One region of the Vibrio sp. 1402 genome, then DNA from elsewhere that is predicted to be linked to it. Evidence: predicted binding sites of a transcription regulator. Region 1 holds the regulator's gene; the other holds the start of a gene.
What was found. The regulator CRP, encoded in region 1, controls carbon source genes, mostly activating them, when cyclic AMP is high. The targets are predictions, from matches to a motif close to TGTGANNNNNNTCACA.

Region 1 (7,785 bases):
CCTTAAGTCTCAAGTCAATGACGCTTTGTATCGTGAGACCTTGCAGTTTGAGCTGCAACTAGAAAAGCAGCAACAAGCGGATTTGGTGGACTGCATTAACTCACTTGCACTACTCAAAAATGATGGTGACCCACTGACGTTGAGATACTGTCGTCAACTCGGTGGGGAGCATTTGCAGCAAGCCTTTGCTATTCCGGTGCCAAACATTCAACCACCAAAACGCCCATAAATCTGTAGAATACCTATAATCTTTATAAAGGATTATATTAATAAGTTCTTCAACGGACACCGAAGGACCGCATAAGAGCAGTTAGGTATGACACAATTTTTCGCAGCCGCCGGGATCAAAAACCCGCATCTCCAAACGCTTTTGCCGCGTTTTATTCGCAAAAAAGCGTTATTTACGCCGATTTGGCAAACCCTCGATACATCCGATGGCGACTTTCTCGATCTCGCGTGGAGCGAGGACCCAACCCAAGAGCCTGCACAAAAAAAGCCGATTTTTGTTTTATTTCATGGATTAGAGGGGTGCTTCTATAGCCCTTATGCCAATGGGTTAATGAATGCATTTGCTCAATCTGGATGGCTGTCGGTGATGATGCATTTTCGTGGCTGCAGCGGTAAACCAAACAAAAAAGCACGAGCTTACCACTCGGGTGAAGTGACGGATGCTCGTTACTTCCTAGAGCACCTTGAACAACGTTTTCCTGATAATCCCAAAGTTGCAGTTGGTATTTCTCTTGGCGGTAACATGTTGGCGAATTATTTAGCCCAATATAAAGATCACCCTATTTTGAATGCAGCGACTATTATCTCAGCGCCTTTAGACCTAGCGGCGTGTGCAAACCGTATAGAACAAGGCTTTTCAAAAGTGTATCGCCGTTATCTGCTTTCTTCACTGAAACGTAACGCGTTACAAAAGCATCATCTACTACATGGCGAGCTTGCGCTGTCCTACAACTCAATAAAACGTGTCACACGATTGTATGAATTCGATGATTTGATTACCGCACCATTGCATGGCTTCAAAGACGCACAAGATTATTACGACCAATGCTCTGGCTTAAGTAAACTACAGCAAATCACGCTACCCACACTGATCATCCATGCCAAAGACGATCCGTTCATGACCGACGATGTGATCCCGAAGTTTGTTCTGCCAGATAACATTGATTACCGTCTCTTTGAACACGGTGGCCATGTTGGCTTCCTAACAGGAACGGCGTTAAAACCTAAGTTTTGGTTGGAGGAAGCGCTGCCCGCGTATTACGAAAGTATCGCCGCAGATTACCTTTCTGCTGTATCCAAGCAACGAACGCAGTAAACTAGCCGCTCATCATAAAAGTTAGAGGTATTTATGATCATTCCATGGCAAGACATTGCGCCGGAAACATTGGAAAACTTAATTCGTGAATTCGTCTTACGCGAAGGAACGGATTACGGAACCGTCGAGGTTTCTTTGCAAGACAAAATTGATCAAGTTAAAGCTCAATTGGAAAAAGGTGAAGCGGTTATCGTGTTCTCTGAGCTACACGAAACCGTCGATATTCAACATAAAACAAAATTTTAGACCCTTCACATTTTACCGTATCCCACTCGATGACAAGGTATTGTTACGTGCTATAGTGGGATATCGACCGTGCAGTAGTAACTCTACTGCACATTACAGGTAAGTAATTTTCGACAAGGTTTGTCATGTCAGCTAAACACCCAATTATTGCGGTTACTGGTTCGTCCGGTGCCGGCACGACCACTACATCTGAAGCCTTCCGTAAAATGTTCAATATGATGAACGTTAAACCCGCATGGGTTGAAGGCGATAGCTTCCATCGCTTTACTCGCCCAGAAATGGACATCGAAATTCGCAAAGCCCGCGAGCAAGGTCGACACATTAGCTACTTTGGCCCACAAGCTAATGACTTCCCGGGATTAGAAGAGTTTTTCCGTAAGTTCGGGCATGACGGCACTGGCAGCGTGCGCCGTTATCTGCACACGTTTGACGAAGCGGTTCCCTACAATCAAATGCCAGGCACGTTTACACCGTGGCAAGACTTACCCGAAAACAGCGACGTGCTGTTTTATGAAGGGTTACATGGTGGCGTGGTCGATGGCGATGTTAATGTTGCTCAACATGTGGATTTCTTAATCGGCATGGTGCCGATTGTGAACTTAGAGTGGATACAAAAATTCGTACGTGACACTCGCGATCGCGGCCATTCGCGTGAAGCGGTAATGGACTCAATCGTGCGATCCATGGACGATTACCTCAACTATATCACTCCGCAGTTTTCTCGTACTCACATCAACTTCCAGCGCGTACCGACCGTTGATACTTCCAACCCACTTAATGCAAAAGGCATCCCTAGTTTGGATGAGAGTTTTGTGGTGATTCGCCTACGCGGTATCAAGAATGTCGACTTCCCATATCTGCTGGCCATGATTGATGGCTCATTCATGTCACGCCACAACACGATTGTCGTACCCGGCGGTAAGATGAGCTTTGCAATGGAGCTCATAGTTCGGCCTATCCTACAACAGCTCATCGAAACAGGGAAAATTGGCTAAAAACCTGCCTGCGAAGATGTTTACTTTTCATACCGTGATCATGTGCACAGTTTTGCTTACAAAATCTCAATCATGGCACGATTAAAATCAAGAAATCGTTTTCGAAAAAGGATACTATTTCTTACCGAAACACAAGAGAGCTTGCAGCATATAAAAAGTGCTCTTATTCTAGTAGGCCTAATTCAGGCTTAGCTAAAATATGGATAGCGCAAGCGTACCCTGCAGAGGAAGTGAGATATTATGGTTCTAGGTAAACCTCAAACCGACCCAACATTAGAGTGGTTTCTTTCACACTGTCATATTCATAAGTACCCTTCAAAGAGCACGCTAATTCACGCGGGCGAAAAGGCAGAAACTTTGTACTACATCGTTAAAGGTTCTGTTGCGGTTCTTATCAAAGACGAAGAAGGTAAGGAGATGATCCTTTCTTACCTAAACCAAGGAGACTTTATTGGTGAACTTGGTCTATTCGAGGAAGACCAAGAGCGCACAGCTTGGGTTCGTGCTAAATCTCCTTGTGAAGTTGCTGAAATTTCTTTCAAGAAGTTCCGTCAGCTTATCCAAGTAAACCCAGACATCCTAATGCGTCTTTCTGCGCAGATGGCTCGTCGTCTTCAAGTAACTAGCCAAAAAGTGGGTGACCTGGCGTTCCTAGACGTAACTGGTCGTATCGCTCAGACGCTTCTGAACCTTGCAAAACAACCAGACGCAATGACTCACCCAGACGGCATGCAAATCAAGATCACTCGTCAAGAAATCGGTCAAATTGTTGGCTGTTCTCGTGAGACAGTAGGTCGTATCTTGAAGATGCTAGAAGAGCAGAACCTAATCTCTGCTCACGGTAAAACCATCGTGGTTTACGGTACTCGTTAATCTCGAACTAGAGTGACACGAACAAAATTATAAAAGCCACCAATGGCAACATTGGTGGCTTTTTATTTACTCATGACCAAATGAGATAGGGTGCAGCGAACACTAATGAGTAAGCTTAACAGGTTAACCCTAAAACTTAGCCATTCGTACTTTCAAAGATTTTGTCAGCTGAAGCGGCCACGAAACCTGGGTACAAATCACCATTTTCCATCGGATAGCGCTTAGCAAATTCATAAAACCCGCCAGGGATAATTTCAGTGCCTTCGCTAAAACGAACCGCTACTTTATCTGCCATGGTCGATGACTGCTCTAGCAACACCTCAGGAGTGCCCTTCACTTCACCACCATTTTCATTAATGGTAAACCCAGCGGTACGCAGATGATCGTTTACCTGCTTCACTTCTTCATATTCATTGAGCTGGTTAACGCTCACCGTGAAGTGGTTTGCTCCGTAACCATGCGCCGCAAGCCAAGATGCGTACTCACTTTCTTTAGCCAACGTTTGGTAATCAGCAAAGCTTAAATCCCACAAGCGCCCACCATGTAAGAATGCGCTATCTTTCAGCTTGTCAGCATCGATTTGTGCCACCAAATTTTTCACAATCTCTTGTAGCTCAGGCGAGCACTCTTCAACTTTTAGCTCACTAATAAATACTTTAGGTTGCTTCGGATCTGGGTGCTCATAGTGCTTAGCAACCAGCTTTTTGCTTTCGAAAATGTAATCACCACACGCCTTGTAACCAATAGCTACAAATGGCTTAGCTAGAGTTTCAATACCAAGAGGCGCGATATTGAAGGTACGTAAAGCTATATGATCATTAATCAGAGGCTCATCTTCTTGAAGCAGCTGATGCACTTTAGCAGCCGAAGGGCAAAGACGTTGAATGTAATCTTGCCATAGCGATTCAAATAACACATCGGGCGTCATAACGACTCCTTGTTACGAGATGTAGAGTTTAAAGGTAAGCGGAAGTTGGCTGCTCGTTCACAACAAAAGTTGTCCAGAATAATGAACGAGCAACCATCAACCTGTGACGGTAAATGCCAGTCAGTCAACACGCTTTTCCGAGTCTTTGCTCACTTTTCGTGTTCTGCCAACGATCACTACAACCCATACCTAAATGATGCGCCGGCAAGGTGAGCCGCAATGCATAGTTGCGACTCTATTATTAAAACTTATAGCGCTACACCTGGACTCAATGTTGCAGGCAAGACAGTCTCTTGACCTTCCATTGATGCCATTGGGTACGCACAGTAATCTGCTGCGTAGTAAGCGCTTGGGCGCAAGTTACCCGACGCCCCCGGACCACCAAATGGCGCATCACCGCTTGCACCAGTGAGCTGGCGGTTACGGTTCACGATACCTGCACGAATGTGGTCAACGAAGTATTCCCATTCTTGGTCGTCGGTTGAGACCAAACCAGCAGATAAGCCAAAGCGCGTATCGTTTGCTAGCGCCACGGCTTTGTCTAACCCTTCGTAACGCACCACTTGCAGAAGTGGGCCGAAGTATTCTTCATCTGGTAACTCAGCAATGTTCGTTACATCAATGATGCCAGGAGAAACAAATGCCGCCTCTCCTGCTTTCGCTTCAATTAAGCTTTCACCGCCAAGAGACTGTAGGTTAGCTTGTGCATCAAGAATAAACTTGGCTGCCGCGACCGAAATTTGCGGTCCCATAAATGGCGCAGGTTCTGCAAATGGTTGGTCTACGCGAATATTGCGTGTCGCTTCAACGAGCTTGGTGATAAGCGCATCGCCTTTTTCACCCAATGGCACATACAAACGACGAGCACACGTACAACGCTGCCCAGCACTGATAAACGCTGACTGGATGATGGTATAAACCGTGGCATCCAAATCACCATATTTATCAGAGATCACCATCGGGTTATTACCACCCATTTCTAGTGCGAGCATCTTGCCCGGTTGACCCGCAAATTGACGGTGTAATACATGCCCCGTATTCGCGCTACCCGTAAACAGTACGCCATCAATGCCTTTTGCGTCAGCGAGGGCAATACCAGTTTCTTTCGCGCCTTGAACAAGGTTAATCACGCCTTTCGGCAGACCGGCTTCTTCCCATAGCTTCATCGCCAATTCACCCGTCCATGGCGTTTGCTCAGACGGTTTGAAGACTACCGTGTTACCAGCCAGTAGCGCAGGCACAATGTGACCATTTGGTAGGTGGCCTGGGAAGTTGTAAGGACCAAACACCGCCATCACGCCCAATGGGCGGTGGCGCAATACGATTTGGTTGCCTGCTGCTTCACGGCTCGCCTCACCAGTGCGGTCATGATAAGCGCGAATCGAAATGGCAATTTTACCTGCCATGGCTGCTGCTTCAGTGCGCGTTTCCCAAATCGGCTTACCGGTTTCTTTGGCAATCACTTCGGCGATTTTTTCGCTGTTCTCTTTTACTTTCTCCGCAAAAGCCAACACGATTGCCTCACGCTCTGAAAATGGACGCTTTTTCCAGTTAATAAACGCTTCACGCGCTGCAGATACCGCCTGGTTCACCTGCTCTGCCGTTGCACCTTTGCCTTGCCAGATCACTTCTTGGTTGTACGGCGACAGAGACGTAAATGCTTCACCCTGACCTTGTACCCATTCACCTGCAATCCAATGTGTCATTGTTTCTATCCTTAAATTCTGTCGTCTGTTACTGCGGAAGAAGGCGAACGAAATCCCCTTCTTCAACCGAAAGTGCATCCGCAACGTCTGGTGCAATCATCACGCTTTGTGTTTCTGCGTCATACGCCGCTTTAGTGACTGTCGCACGGAAGTTCTCGAAAGATGAATTACACATCAAGAAGTCTTGTGTGCTGGAATGTTCAGAGATTTTGACTTGCGCACGGAATGAATGACGTACCGACTCAATATTACGCAGATCACACTCAACCGTTGGGCCACCATCGAAGATGTCGACGTAGCCTCGGTTGGTAAAACCTTCACGCTCAAGCAGCTTCAGCGCTGGACGCGTGTTGTCATGTACTTGACCAATCACGGCTTGCGCTTCTGGGCTGAGCAGGTTGATGTAAATAGGCAGTTTCGGCATCAAGTCGGCGATAAAGCCTTTCTTGCCGATACCTGTCAGGTAATCTGCAAGCGTGAAATCGATAGAGAAGAAATGCTCTTGAAGCCATTGCCAGAATGGTGAATTACCCTCGTCGTCTGAAACGCCACGCATCTCCGCAAAGATCGTTTCAGAGAAGCGCTCTGGGTGCTCTGCCATCATTAGGAAACGACACTTCGACATTAGACGACCATTCAGACCTTGGCGGAATTTCTCACGCAAGAACAAGGTACAAATTTCGCTGTTACCCGTGTAGTTATTACCAAAAGTAAGCAGTTTAACGACGTTGTTAACGCCAAGCTTTGGCGACGAGTGCACGACTTTACTAATGTGATATGAGTAAAATGGGACATCCCAGCCGATAGATGCTTCGATTCCGGTGGTACCCGCAACCTCACCCGTTTCAGAGTCAAAGCCAACCATCAGGTAGCCTTCATCGCCTGGTTCTGCCACATCTGGCTTACCAAAGCTGTACTCTGAATGTTTGATTCGATTAGTTAACAGTTCTTCGTTAACCGGTAGAGATGTAAATCCGTGACCAGACTCCACCGCACAAGTGTGCAGTGCGTCGTAATCCGACATCGCGATAGGGCGAACTACTAGCATCAATACTCCCTCCAGATGCAAGAAGATCCTAACTATATTGTAGGAACAATTCCCCCATCAGAGATCCTTGACGGGGGTGTCTGCGTTGACGTTTAAACTGATATCGCGCTTAAACTAAAGTCGCGATCGCTTTATCCAGTTTCGCCAAGCCTTCTTCAATTTCTTGTTGTGTGATAACGAGTGATGGTGTGAAACGTACGACATTGGCACCCGCAACCAATACCATGAGACCTTGTTTACCTGCAGCAACCAGCACGTCACGCGCACGGCCTTGCCATTCTTCATTTAGTGCAGCGCCAAGTAATAGGCCTTGACCGCGCACTTCTGAGAAGATGTTGTACTTCGCGTTGATCTTCTCTAGACCTTCACGGAACATTGCTTCGCGTTCTAGCACACCAGCCAACACCTCTGGCTTGGTAACTTCATTTACAACCGCTTCTGCAACCGCACACGCTAGTGGGTTACCGCCATATGTAGAACCGTGAGTGCCCACTTTCATGTGCTCTGCCAATTTTGCTGTCGTTAGCATTGCACCGATCGGGAAACCGCCACCAAGTGATTTCGCAGTACTTAGAATATCTGGCGTGATACCTAAACCTTGGTAAGCGTAGAAGTTACCTGTACGGCCATTACCAGTTTGCACTTCATCGAAGATCAGTAAGGCG
Region 2 (7,785 bases), on a different contig from region 1:
AATGCACTCGACCTAACGCAATTTAGGTCTGTTTGATTAGTGAAAAACACACGGTGCGATCTGCGCTTGTGACACGAGATAGAAAGATAAACCAACGAGCGCACAGGCTTCTGTAAGTTTAACGTGTTTAATACGGTGATTTAAACAATCAGCTATCAACTTAGAGCAAGCGGTCACAAAGCGTTAGCAAGAACTGGGGTGAATACAGGTGCGATTACGTCCATCAGCTTTAGCTTGGTATAACGCACTGTCAGCCATAGCGATGCCCATTTCGGGTTCATCACCATGCTGAGGAATGTAAGAGACCAGACCGATACTGACGGTAAGGCGTTCAGATGCTTCTGAACTGTCGTGTTCCATATCAAGCTGTAGAATTTTCTCATGAATACGCTGTGCTACGTTGCGCGCACCTTCCGTGGTGGTATTCGGCAAGATAAAACCAAACTCCTCGCCACCATAACGCGCAACACAATCCGAAGAACGATTGATGACTTGTGTAAACACGGTAGCGACACTGACTAACGCTTCATCACCTTGTTGGTGACCGTAACAGTCGTTGTAATCTTTGAAAAAGTCGATGTCACATAACATGATGGTGAGCGGCAGCTTTTCTCGAGCGTGGTGGTACCACAATACCTGCAGTTGTTCGTCGAAACGGCGTCGGTTCGATACTTGAGTTAAGCTATCCATAAAGCTCAATTTTTCTAACTCTAGGTTGGCTTTTTCCAACTTTTGTTCTGCAAGATAACGCTCAGAAATATCACGCGCCATGATCAGCACACCATTCGTTCCTGATGCTTTATCTTTAAAAGGCGATTTCACCACATCAAACCACGTACTTTTACCATCACTACTCACGACTTTATCTATGTATCGAACTGGCTCTAACTGGCGTAATGCTTCTAAGTCACTGTCTGCTAAGCGCGCGTACATCTCTTTAGGAATCACGTCTTGGAGGCGCTTACCTATCAAATCAGAAATTTTTGAAATGCCTAACGCCTTAACAAAAGGCTGATTACACGCTTGATAGACCATGTTCTCATTGAAAATACCAATAGAGTCCGGACTGGCATCCAGAATCGTTTGTAAGATAGTATCTCTTTGCGCTAGCGCCACCTCTGTATCTTTGCGACGCTCCATTTCATCTCGCAGATTCTGTTGCATCTTGTGCCATTCAGTCACGTCATGACTAATAGACAGCGTACCGATAAGCTCACCACTCGGCGAAACAAGAGAGTTTTGATTGACTTCCAATAAGCAACTTCGACCTTGTGGATCCGTTGTCCATTTACGTTCGCTTTTTCTGGTCATCTCACCCAAGGCCTTGGATGCGCAAGCTTCTTCCCTTCGCCCTTGCCAGAATTGATCAAATGCTCGATTGGTCGTTAATAGATTGCCTTGGCGGTCTTGGGTACAAATCAGCTCTGAAAGTGAGTCTAATGCCGAACGTGCGATGATTAATTGGGCAAGTTCTTGTTGCTGCTCTTGGTGAGTGGCTTGATATGGCTGAGCATAAAGAATCCAAACTCGATGATTGCGCAATAAACTCTTTCTGCCTGACAGCTCCACTTTAATAGATTCACTATCAGATAGTCGCCAGTCAAAAGCCTGCTGACGAAAATGACGACTAGAGAAGCGATCGAGAAACTGCTCAAGCTCATGAATATCGAATAAAGCAGGATACAAATACCCCGTTCCCAAAGAGCGAATGCCTAACAACTGCATCGCAGCCTGGTTAGATAGCAAGAGCTGAGCATGGCTAGTGTCCACCACTATGACTGGATAGGGAGAATCCGTTACTAGTTGCTTAAGTGATGTCTGAAAGTGCAAATAGATCAGTGCTAACGCGCACACGCCTGCGATTAACAACAAGACGACATAGCCATAACCGCCTTGACCACCCCAAAGCCAATTGAGTAACTGATCCATCGTTTAAACCTTCAAAGAACACTGGTTAAAATATATCAGTTATTTATTGAGCGATCTGCTATTAATTCCGGTTTAGTATAGATAAAGGCATTCCCCGTAAGGCTCCCTTGAGCACCATGAGCACTGAGATCTCGACCAATTTCCGTCATCGCTAGCCAACGGTTTTCACACCACAGAGGCGATAATAACGTGGGCCTCCTGGCTGCTGATGAAACGCGATGATAAATCACATCTGGTGGTGTCATACGAATCATTTCACTGGCGATCGCAACATATTCTTCTAATTCAGGGGCTTCTAGCTTTCCAGCACGCCAAGCTTTCGCCATGGTGCTACCTTCGACAATATGCAAGCCATGTAACTTGATGCCATCCGTTCCCACGGCCAACACTTTTTGCAGCGTTTCAATATTTTCGGCGCGGGTTTCTTTGGGTAAACCCACAATTAAGTGAGTACAAACCTTGATTCCGAGTGTTCGAGCACGCTTAGTGATTTCGGCATAACACTCAAAGTCATGACCACGATTGATACGTTTGAGGGTGTCGTTGTTGGCGGTTTGAAGACCTAGTTCTAGCCAAATTTCATAACCTTGCTGTACATAGCCCGACAGTAAATCCAATACCGCATCAGGGACGCAATCAGGACGCGTCCCCACACAAAGACCAACCATGTCTGCAGCCTTTAGTGCTTCCTCATACATGTTTTTGAGAACTTGTACTTCTGCATAGGTACTGGTGTAGGCCTGAAAATAAGCGAGATACTTCTTCGCTCTGTGAATTTCACCTGCGCGATCTTTTAACTGTTCGTGAATGCTTTTTATCTGGACTTCTTCATCTGCAAACGAAGCCACATTGCAAAATGTACATCCTCCCCGCCCAATCGTGCCATCGCGGTTAGGGCAACTAAATCCACCGTGCAATGTTAACTTATGAACCTTTTCACCGTATCGACGCTGAAGATCTTGGCCGATTGTATTGACCAACTCATGTAACTGCATAAATTCTCACCAACAATAAATCGTAATCAATCTCACTACGATCTATGTAAATAAATTACATCCCTGCAAGAAAAAACACACAATATTAATCAATTCAAACACCCATCATGCAGGTCAAAATCAATAAACTTGCATAATTAAAGACAAAAATCGTTCATGTTGCGTAAATGTTAAACTAAAAATGCATAATTAAACGAAAAAATTGGGTCACAACGCCGACTTTTTCATTGCATTCTGAAGTGACAAAATTGTAGGATACTTACACAACCCCGTTATTTTTGTGACTTTTATTACAAAGCACACTGCGGGATTTGTCGGTGTTATCCCACTCCTACCTATATAAATCACTAGATAGTGATAATAAATAAAGGGATACCACCAAGGATTGTTTTTCTCGCAAAACTTTTCCTGCGAGATACGGAAAGGAATCAAGACCGGTCAACCTAGATCGGTGGCGATAATAAATATAAAGGACAAGACGTAATCAATAGTCTAGGTAGTATTTGCTGCCCGGTACTTTTGCGTCGACATTGAACTGGAAGGATGTATCTATGGTAGATAGAGAGCAAAATCCACAGGGTCTGTACACTCCGGAACTGGAGCATGACGCTTGTGGTATCGGTTTTGTTGCTCACCTTAAAAACCGTAAATCTCATGAAGTAGTGACTCAAGCATTGGATATGCTGGCTCGCATGGAACACCGTGGTGGTCAAGGTTGTGACCCATGCAGCGGTGACGGTGCGGGTATCTTGCTACAAAAACCTCATGAATTCCTATTAGAAGAAGCCGTTAAGCTAGGCATTAAACTGCCTTCGTTTGAAAAGTATGGTGTTGGTGTCGTTCTTTTCCCGAAAGACGAATACAAACGCGAACAATGCCGTGACATTCTAGAACGCAACGCACAGCGTCTAGACCTTGAAGTTATCGGCTACCGCGTATTACCAACCGACAACTCCATGATTGGTGCCGACCCTCTAAGCACAGAGCCTCAATTTGAGCACGTGTTTATCTCCGGCGGCCCTGGCATCACGCCTGAAGAGCTAGAGCGCAAACTGTACGTACTTCGTAACTATACTGTACGTGTTTGCCTAGAAAGCGTTTCGAACATTGGTGACGACTTCTACATTAACTCCATGTCTTACAAGACATTGGTATACAAAGGTCAGTTAACGACCGAGCAAGTACCTCAGTACTTCCTTGATCTACAAAACCCGACCATGGTGACTGCACTGGCGCTGGTACACTCTCGTTTCTCTACCAATACCTTCCCGAAATGGCGTCTTGCACAGCCTTTCCGTTACATTGCCCACAACGGTGAAATCAATACAGTTCGCGGTAACTTGAACTGGATGAAAGCCCGTGAAGCAATCCTAGAATCAGACCTGTTTACTCAGGCTGAAATCGACATGCTTCTTCCAATCTGTCAGGAAGGCAGCTCGGATTCATCTAACTTCGATATGGCACTTGAGCTCCTAGTTCTTTCTGGTCGCAGCCTGCCACACGCATTGATGATGATGATCCCGGAAGCATGGCAAGAAAACAAAAACATGGATCCTAAACGTCGCGCGTTCTATCAGTACCACGCGAACATCATGGAACCATGGGATGGTCCTGCTTCAGTATGTTTTACTGATGGTGTTCAAGTTGGTGCGACACTAGACCGTAACGGTTTGCGCCCTTCTCGCTACACAGTGACCAAAGATAACTTCCTAGTGATGGCATCTGAATCTGGTGTTGTGGATATTGAACCAGAGAACGTAGAGTTCCGTGGTCGTCTACAACCGGGTCGTATCTTCGTTGCAGACCTAGAACAAGGTCGAATCATCTCTGATGAAGAAGTGAAAGACACCATCGCAACGGCACAGCCTTACGAGAAGTGGGTAGAAGAAAACCTACTGAGCTTGAAGAAGCTGCCAGATGCGAGCAACCAGTTCAGCCAACCTAAGCCAGAACACCTTCTACACCGCCAACAAGCGTTTGGCGTAAGCACTGAAGAAGTGAACGAAATCATCGTTCCAATGGCGAATGATGCGAAAGAGCCATTATCAGCAATGGGTGCCGACTGGCCTCTTGCGGTTCTATCTCATCAGTCTCAACATCTTTCAAACTACTTCAAGCAGCTGTTCGCACAGGTAACTAACCCACCGATCGACCCGATCCGTGAGCGTATGGTTATGTCGCTGAACACTTACTTGGGTAAAGACCAAAACCTTCTGACTGAAACACCACTTCACTGTCAGAAAGTAGAATTGGAATCGCCTGTTCTAGCCAACTCTGAGCTTGAAAAACTGCGTGCGATCGATAACGAGCACCTACAAGCGAAAACGTTGGATATCGTATTCCAAGCTAGTGAAGATCAAGGCAAACTTGAGCGTGCATTAAAACGTATCTGCCAATACGCAGAAGACGCGGTTATCGATGGTTATTCAATCATCCTACTCACTGACCGCGCAGTGAATTCAAACCACGCGGCGATCCCAGCAATGCTGGCTGTTGGCGCAGTGCACCACCACTTGATCCGTAAAGGTCTACGTGCGAAGTGTGACATCGTGGTTGAAACTGGTGACGCGCGTGAAACGCACCACTTTGCAACGCTACTTGGTTACGGTGCGAATGCGGTTAACCCTTACCTAGTGATTGAAACCATCATTGAACTTCAACGTACGAAGAAGTTGGATCCAGAAGCGAACCCGCGCGATCTGTTCAACAACTACCGTAAAGCGATTAATGGCGGTCTTCTGAAGATCTTCTCGAAGATGGGTATCTCGACGCTACAGTCGTACCATGGCGCACAAATCTTCGAAGCCTTGGGCATCCACAAATCCGTGGTAGACAAATACTTCACTGGTACGGTTTCTCGTATCCAAGGTCTCACCCTTGATGATATCGCCAAAGAAGTGCTGATCCGTCACCGCATCGGTTACCCACAACGCGAAATCCCAATTCAAATGCTGGATGTTGGTGGTGTTTACCAATGGAAACAGCGTGGTGAAAAGCACCTATTCAACCCAGAGACTATTTCTCTACTGCAAGAGTCTACGCGCAACAAGAACTACGATCAGTTCAAGCAATACGCGACAGCCGTAGATAAACAAGGTGACAACGCGGTAACTCTGCGTAGCCAGCTAGAATTCATTAAGAATCCAGCCGGTTCTATCTCTATCGACGAAGTCGAGCCAATTGACAGCATCGTGAAACGCTTCGCGACGGGTGCTATGTCATTCGGTTCTATTTCTTACGAAGCACACTCCACACTGGCTGTTGCGATGAACCGTCTTGGCGCGAAATCGAACTCTGGTGAAGGTGGTGAAGACCCAATGCGTTTCGAGCGCAAAGAGAACGGCGATTGGGAACGCTCTGCAATCAAGCAGGTGGCTTCAGGTCGTTTCGGCGTAACCTCTTACTACCTAACTAACGCTGAAGAGCTGCAAATCAAAATGGCTCAAGGTGCGAAGCCAGGTGAAGGTGGTCAGCTACCAGGCGATAAAGTAGATGACTGGATCGGTGCAACGCGTCACTCGACTCCGGGCGTTGGCCTTATCTCTCCACCACCACACCACGATATCTACTCAATCGAAGATTTGGCTCAGCTTATCTACGACTTGAAGAACGCGAACCGCGCAGGCCGTGTAAACGTGAAGCTGGTATCAGAAGCAGGCGTAGGTACGATCGCTTCTGGTGTAGCGAAAGCGAAAGCGGACGTTGTACTAATCGCAGGTTTCGACGGCGGCACAGGTGCATCACCAATGTCTTCAATCCGCCATACCGGTCTTCCTTGGGAACTTGGCTTGGCAGAAACGCACCAAACGCTACTGAAGAACGGTCTACGTAACCGTATCGTGGTTCAAGCAGATGGTCAGATGAAGACACCTCGCGACCTTGCAGTGGCAACACTACTTGGTGCAGAAGAATGGGGCGTAGCAACCGCAGCATTAGTGGTTGAAGGTTGTATCATGATGCGTAAGTGTCATAAGAACACTTGTCCTGTTGGTATCGCGACTCAGAACAAGACGCTTCGCGAGCGCTTTGATGGCCGCGTAGAAGACGTCGTTACCTTCTTCCAATACATGGCACAAGGTCTACGTGAAATCATGGCTGAGCTTGGCTTCCGCACTATCGATGAAATGGTCGGTCAAGGTCAGAAACTGAAGATCCGCCAAGACATTTCTCACTGGAAATACAAGAACCTAGATCTGTCTCCTGTTCTCCACGTTGAGCAACCACGTGAAGCTGATGGTGTATTCAACCAAGCTCAACAGAACCACAACCTAGAAGAAGTGCTAGACCGTAAGCTGATTCAAGCAGCGATTCCTGCACTAGAGAAAGGCGAAGCGGTGAATGCCGAGTTCCCTATCGTCAACACGGACCGCTCTGCAGGTACCATGTTGTCGAACGAAATCTCGAAAGTGTACAAAGATGCAGGTCTACCTCAGCCAATGAACGTGAAGTTCAAAGGTTCTGCAGGTCAGTCATTCGGCGCATTCCTAGCTAAGGGCGTGAAGTTCGAAGTGGAAGGCGACGCGAACGACTACTGGGGTAAAGGCTTATCCGGCGGTACTTTAGTACTTTATCCAGATGCGAAATCAAGCATTGTCGCGGAAGACAACATCGTGGTTGGTAACGTGTGCTTCTACGGTGCAACTTCGGGTGAGTCTTTCATTCGTGGTATGGCTGGTGAACGTTTCTGTGTTCGTAACTCAGGCGCGAAAGTAGTAGTAGAAGGCGTCGGTGACCACGGTTGTGAATACATGACTGGCGGTGCAGCCATCATCCTTGGGTCAACAGGTCGTAACTTTGCCGCAGGTATGAGTGGTGGCGTGGCTTACATATGGGATAAATCAGGTGACTTTGAGTCAAAACT

Region 2: a site for CRP is predicted at 3,204-3,219, ahead of gltB (glutamate synthase large subunit). Genes of this name have one in related genera too.

The regions. Positions count from the first base shown of each region.
Region 1 covers NZ_JAWOWE010000020.1:26,774-34,558, reverse strand. The annotation lists gene R7044_RS22390 (TIGR02444 family protein) at 1-229, shown strand, start outside; gene R7044_RS22385 (hydrolase) at 317-1,324, shown strand; gene R7044_RS22380 (YheU family protein) at 1,358-1,570, shown strand; gene R7044_RS22375 (phosphoribulokinase) at 1,696-2,565, shown strand; gene crp (cAMP-activated global transcriptional regulator CRP) at 2,806-3,438, shown strand; gene R7044_RS22365 (DUF1338 domain-containing protein) at 3,575-4,366, opposite strand; gene astD (succinylglutamate-semialdehyde dehydrogenase) at 4,615-6,072, opposite strand; gene astA (arginine N-succinyltransferase) at 6,101-7,120, opposite strand; gene R7044_RS22350 (aspartate aminotransferase family protein) at 7,230-7,785, opposite strand, start outside.
Region 2 covers NZ_JAWOWE010000003.1:458,099-465,883, reverse strand. The annotation lists gene R7044_RS08485 (GGDEF domain-containing protein) at 184-1,929, opposite strand; gene R7044_RS08480 (TIGR01212 family radical SAM protein) at 1,965-2,924, opposite strand; gene gltB (glutamate synthase large subunit) at 3,476-7,785, shown strand, end outside.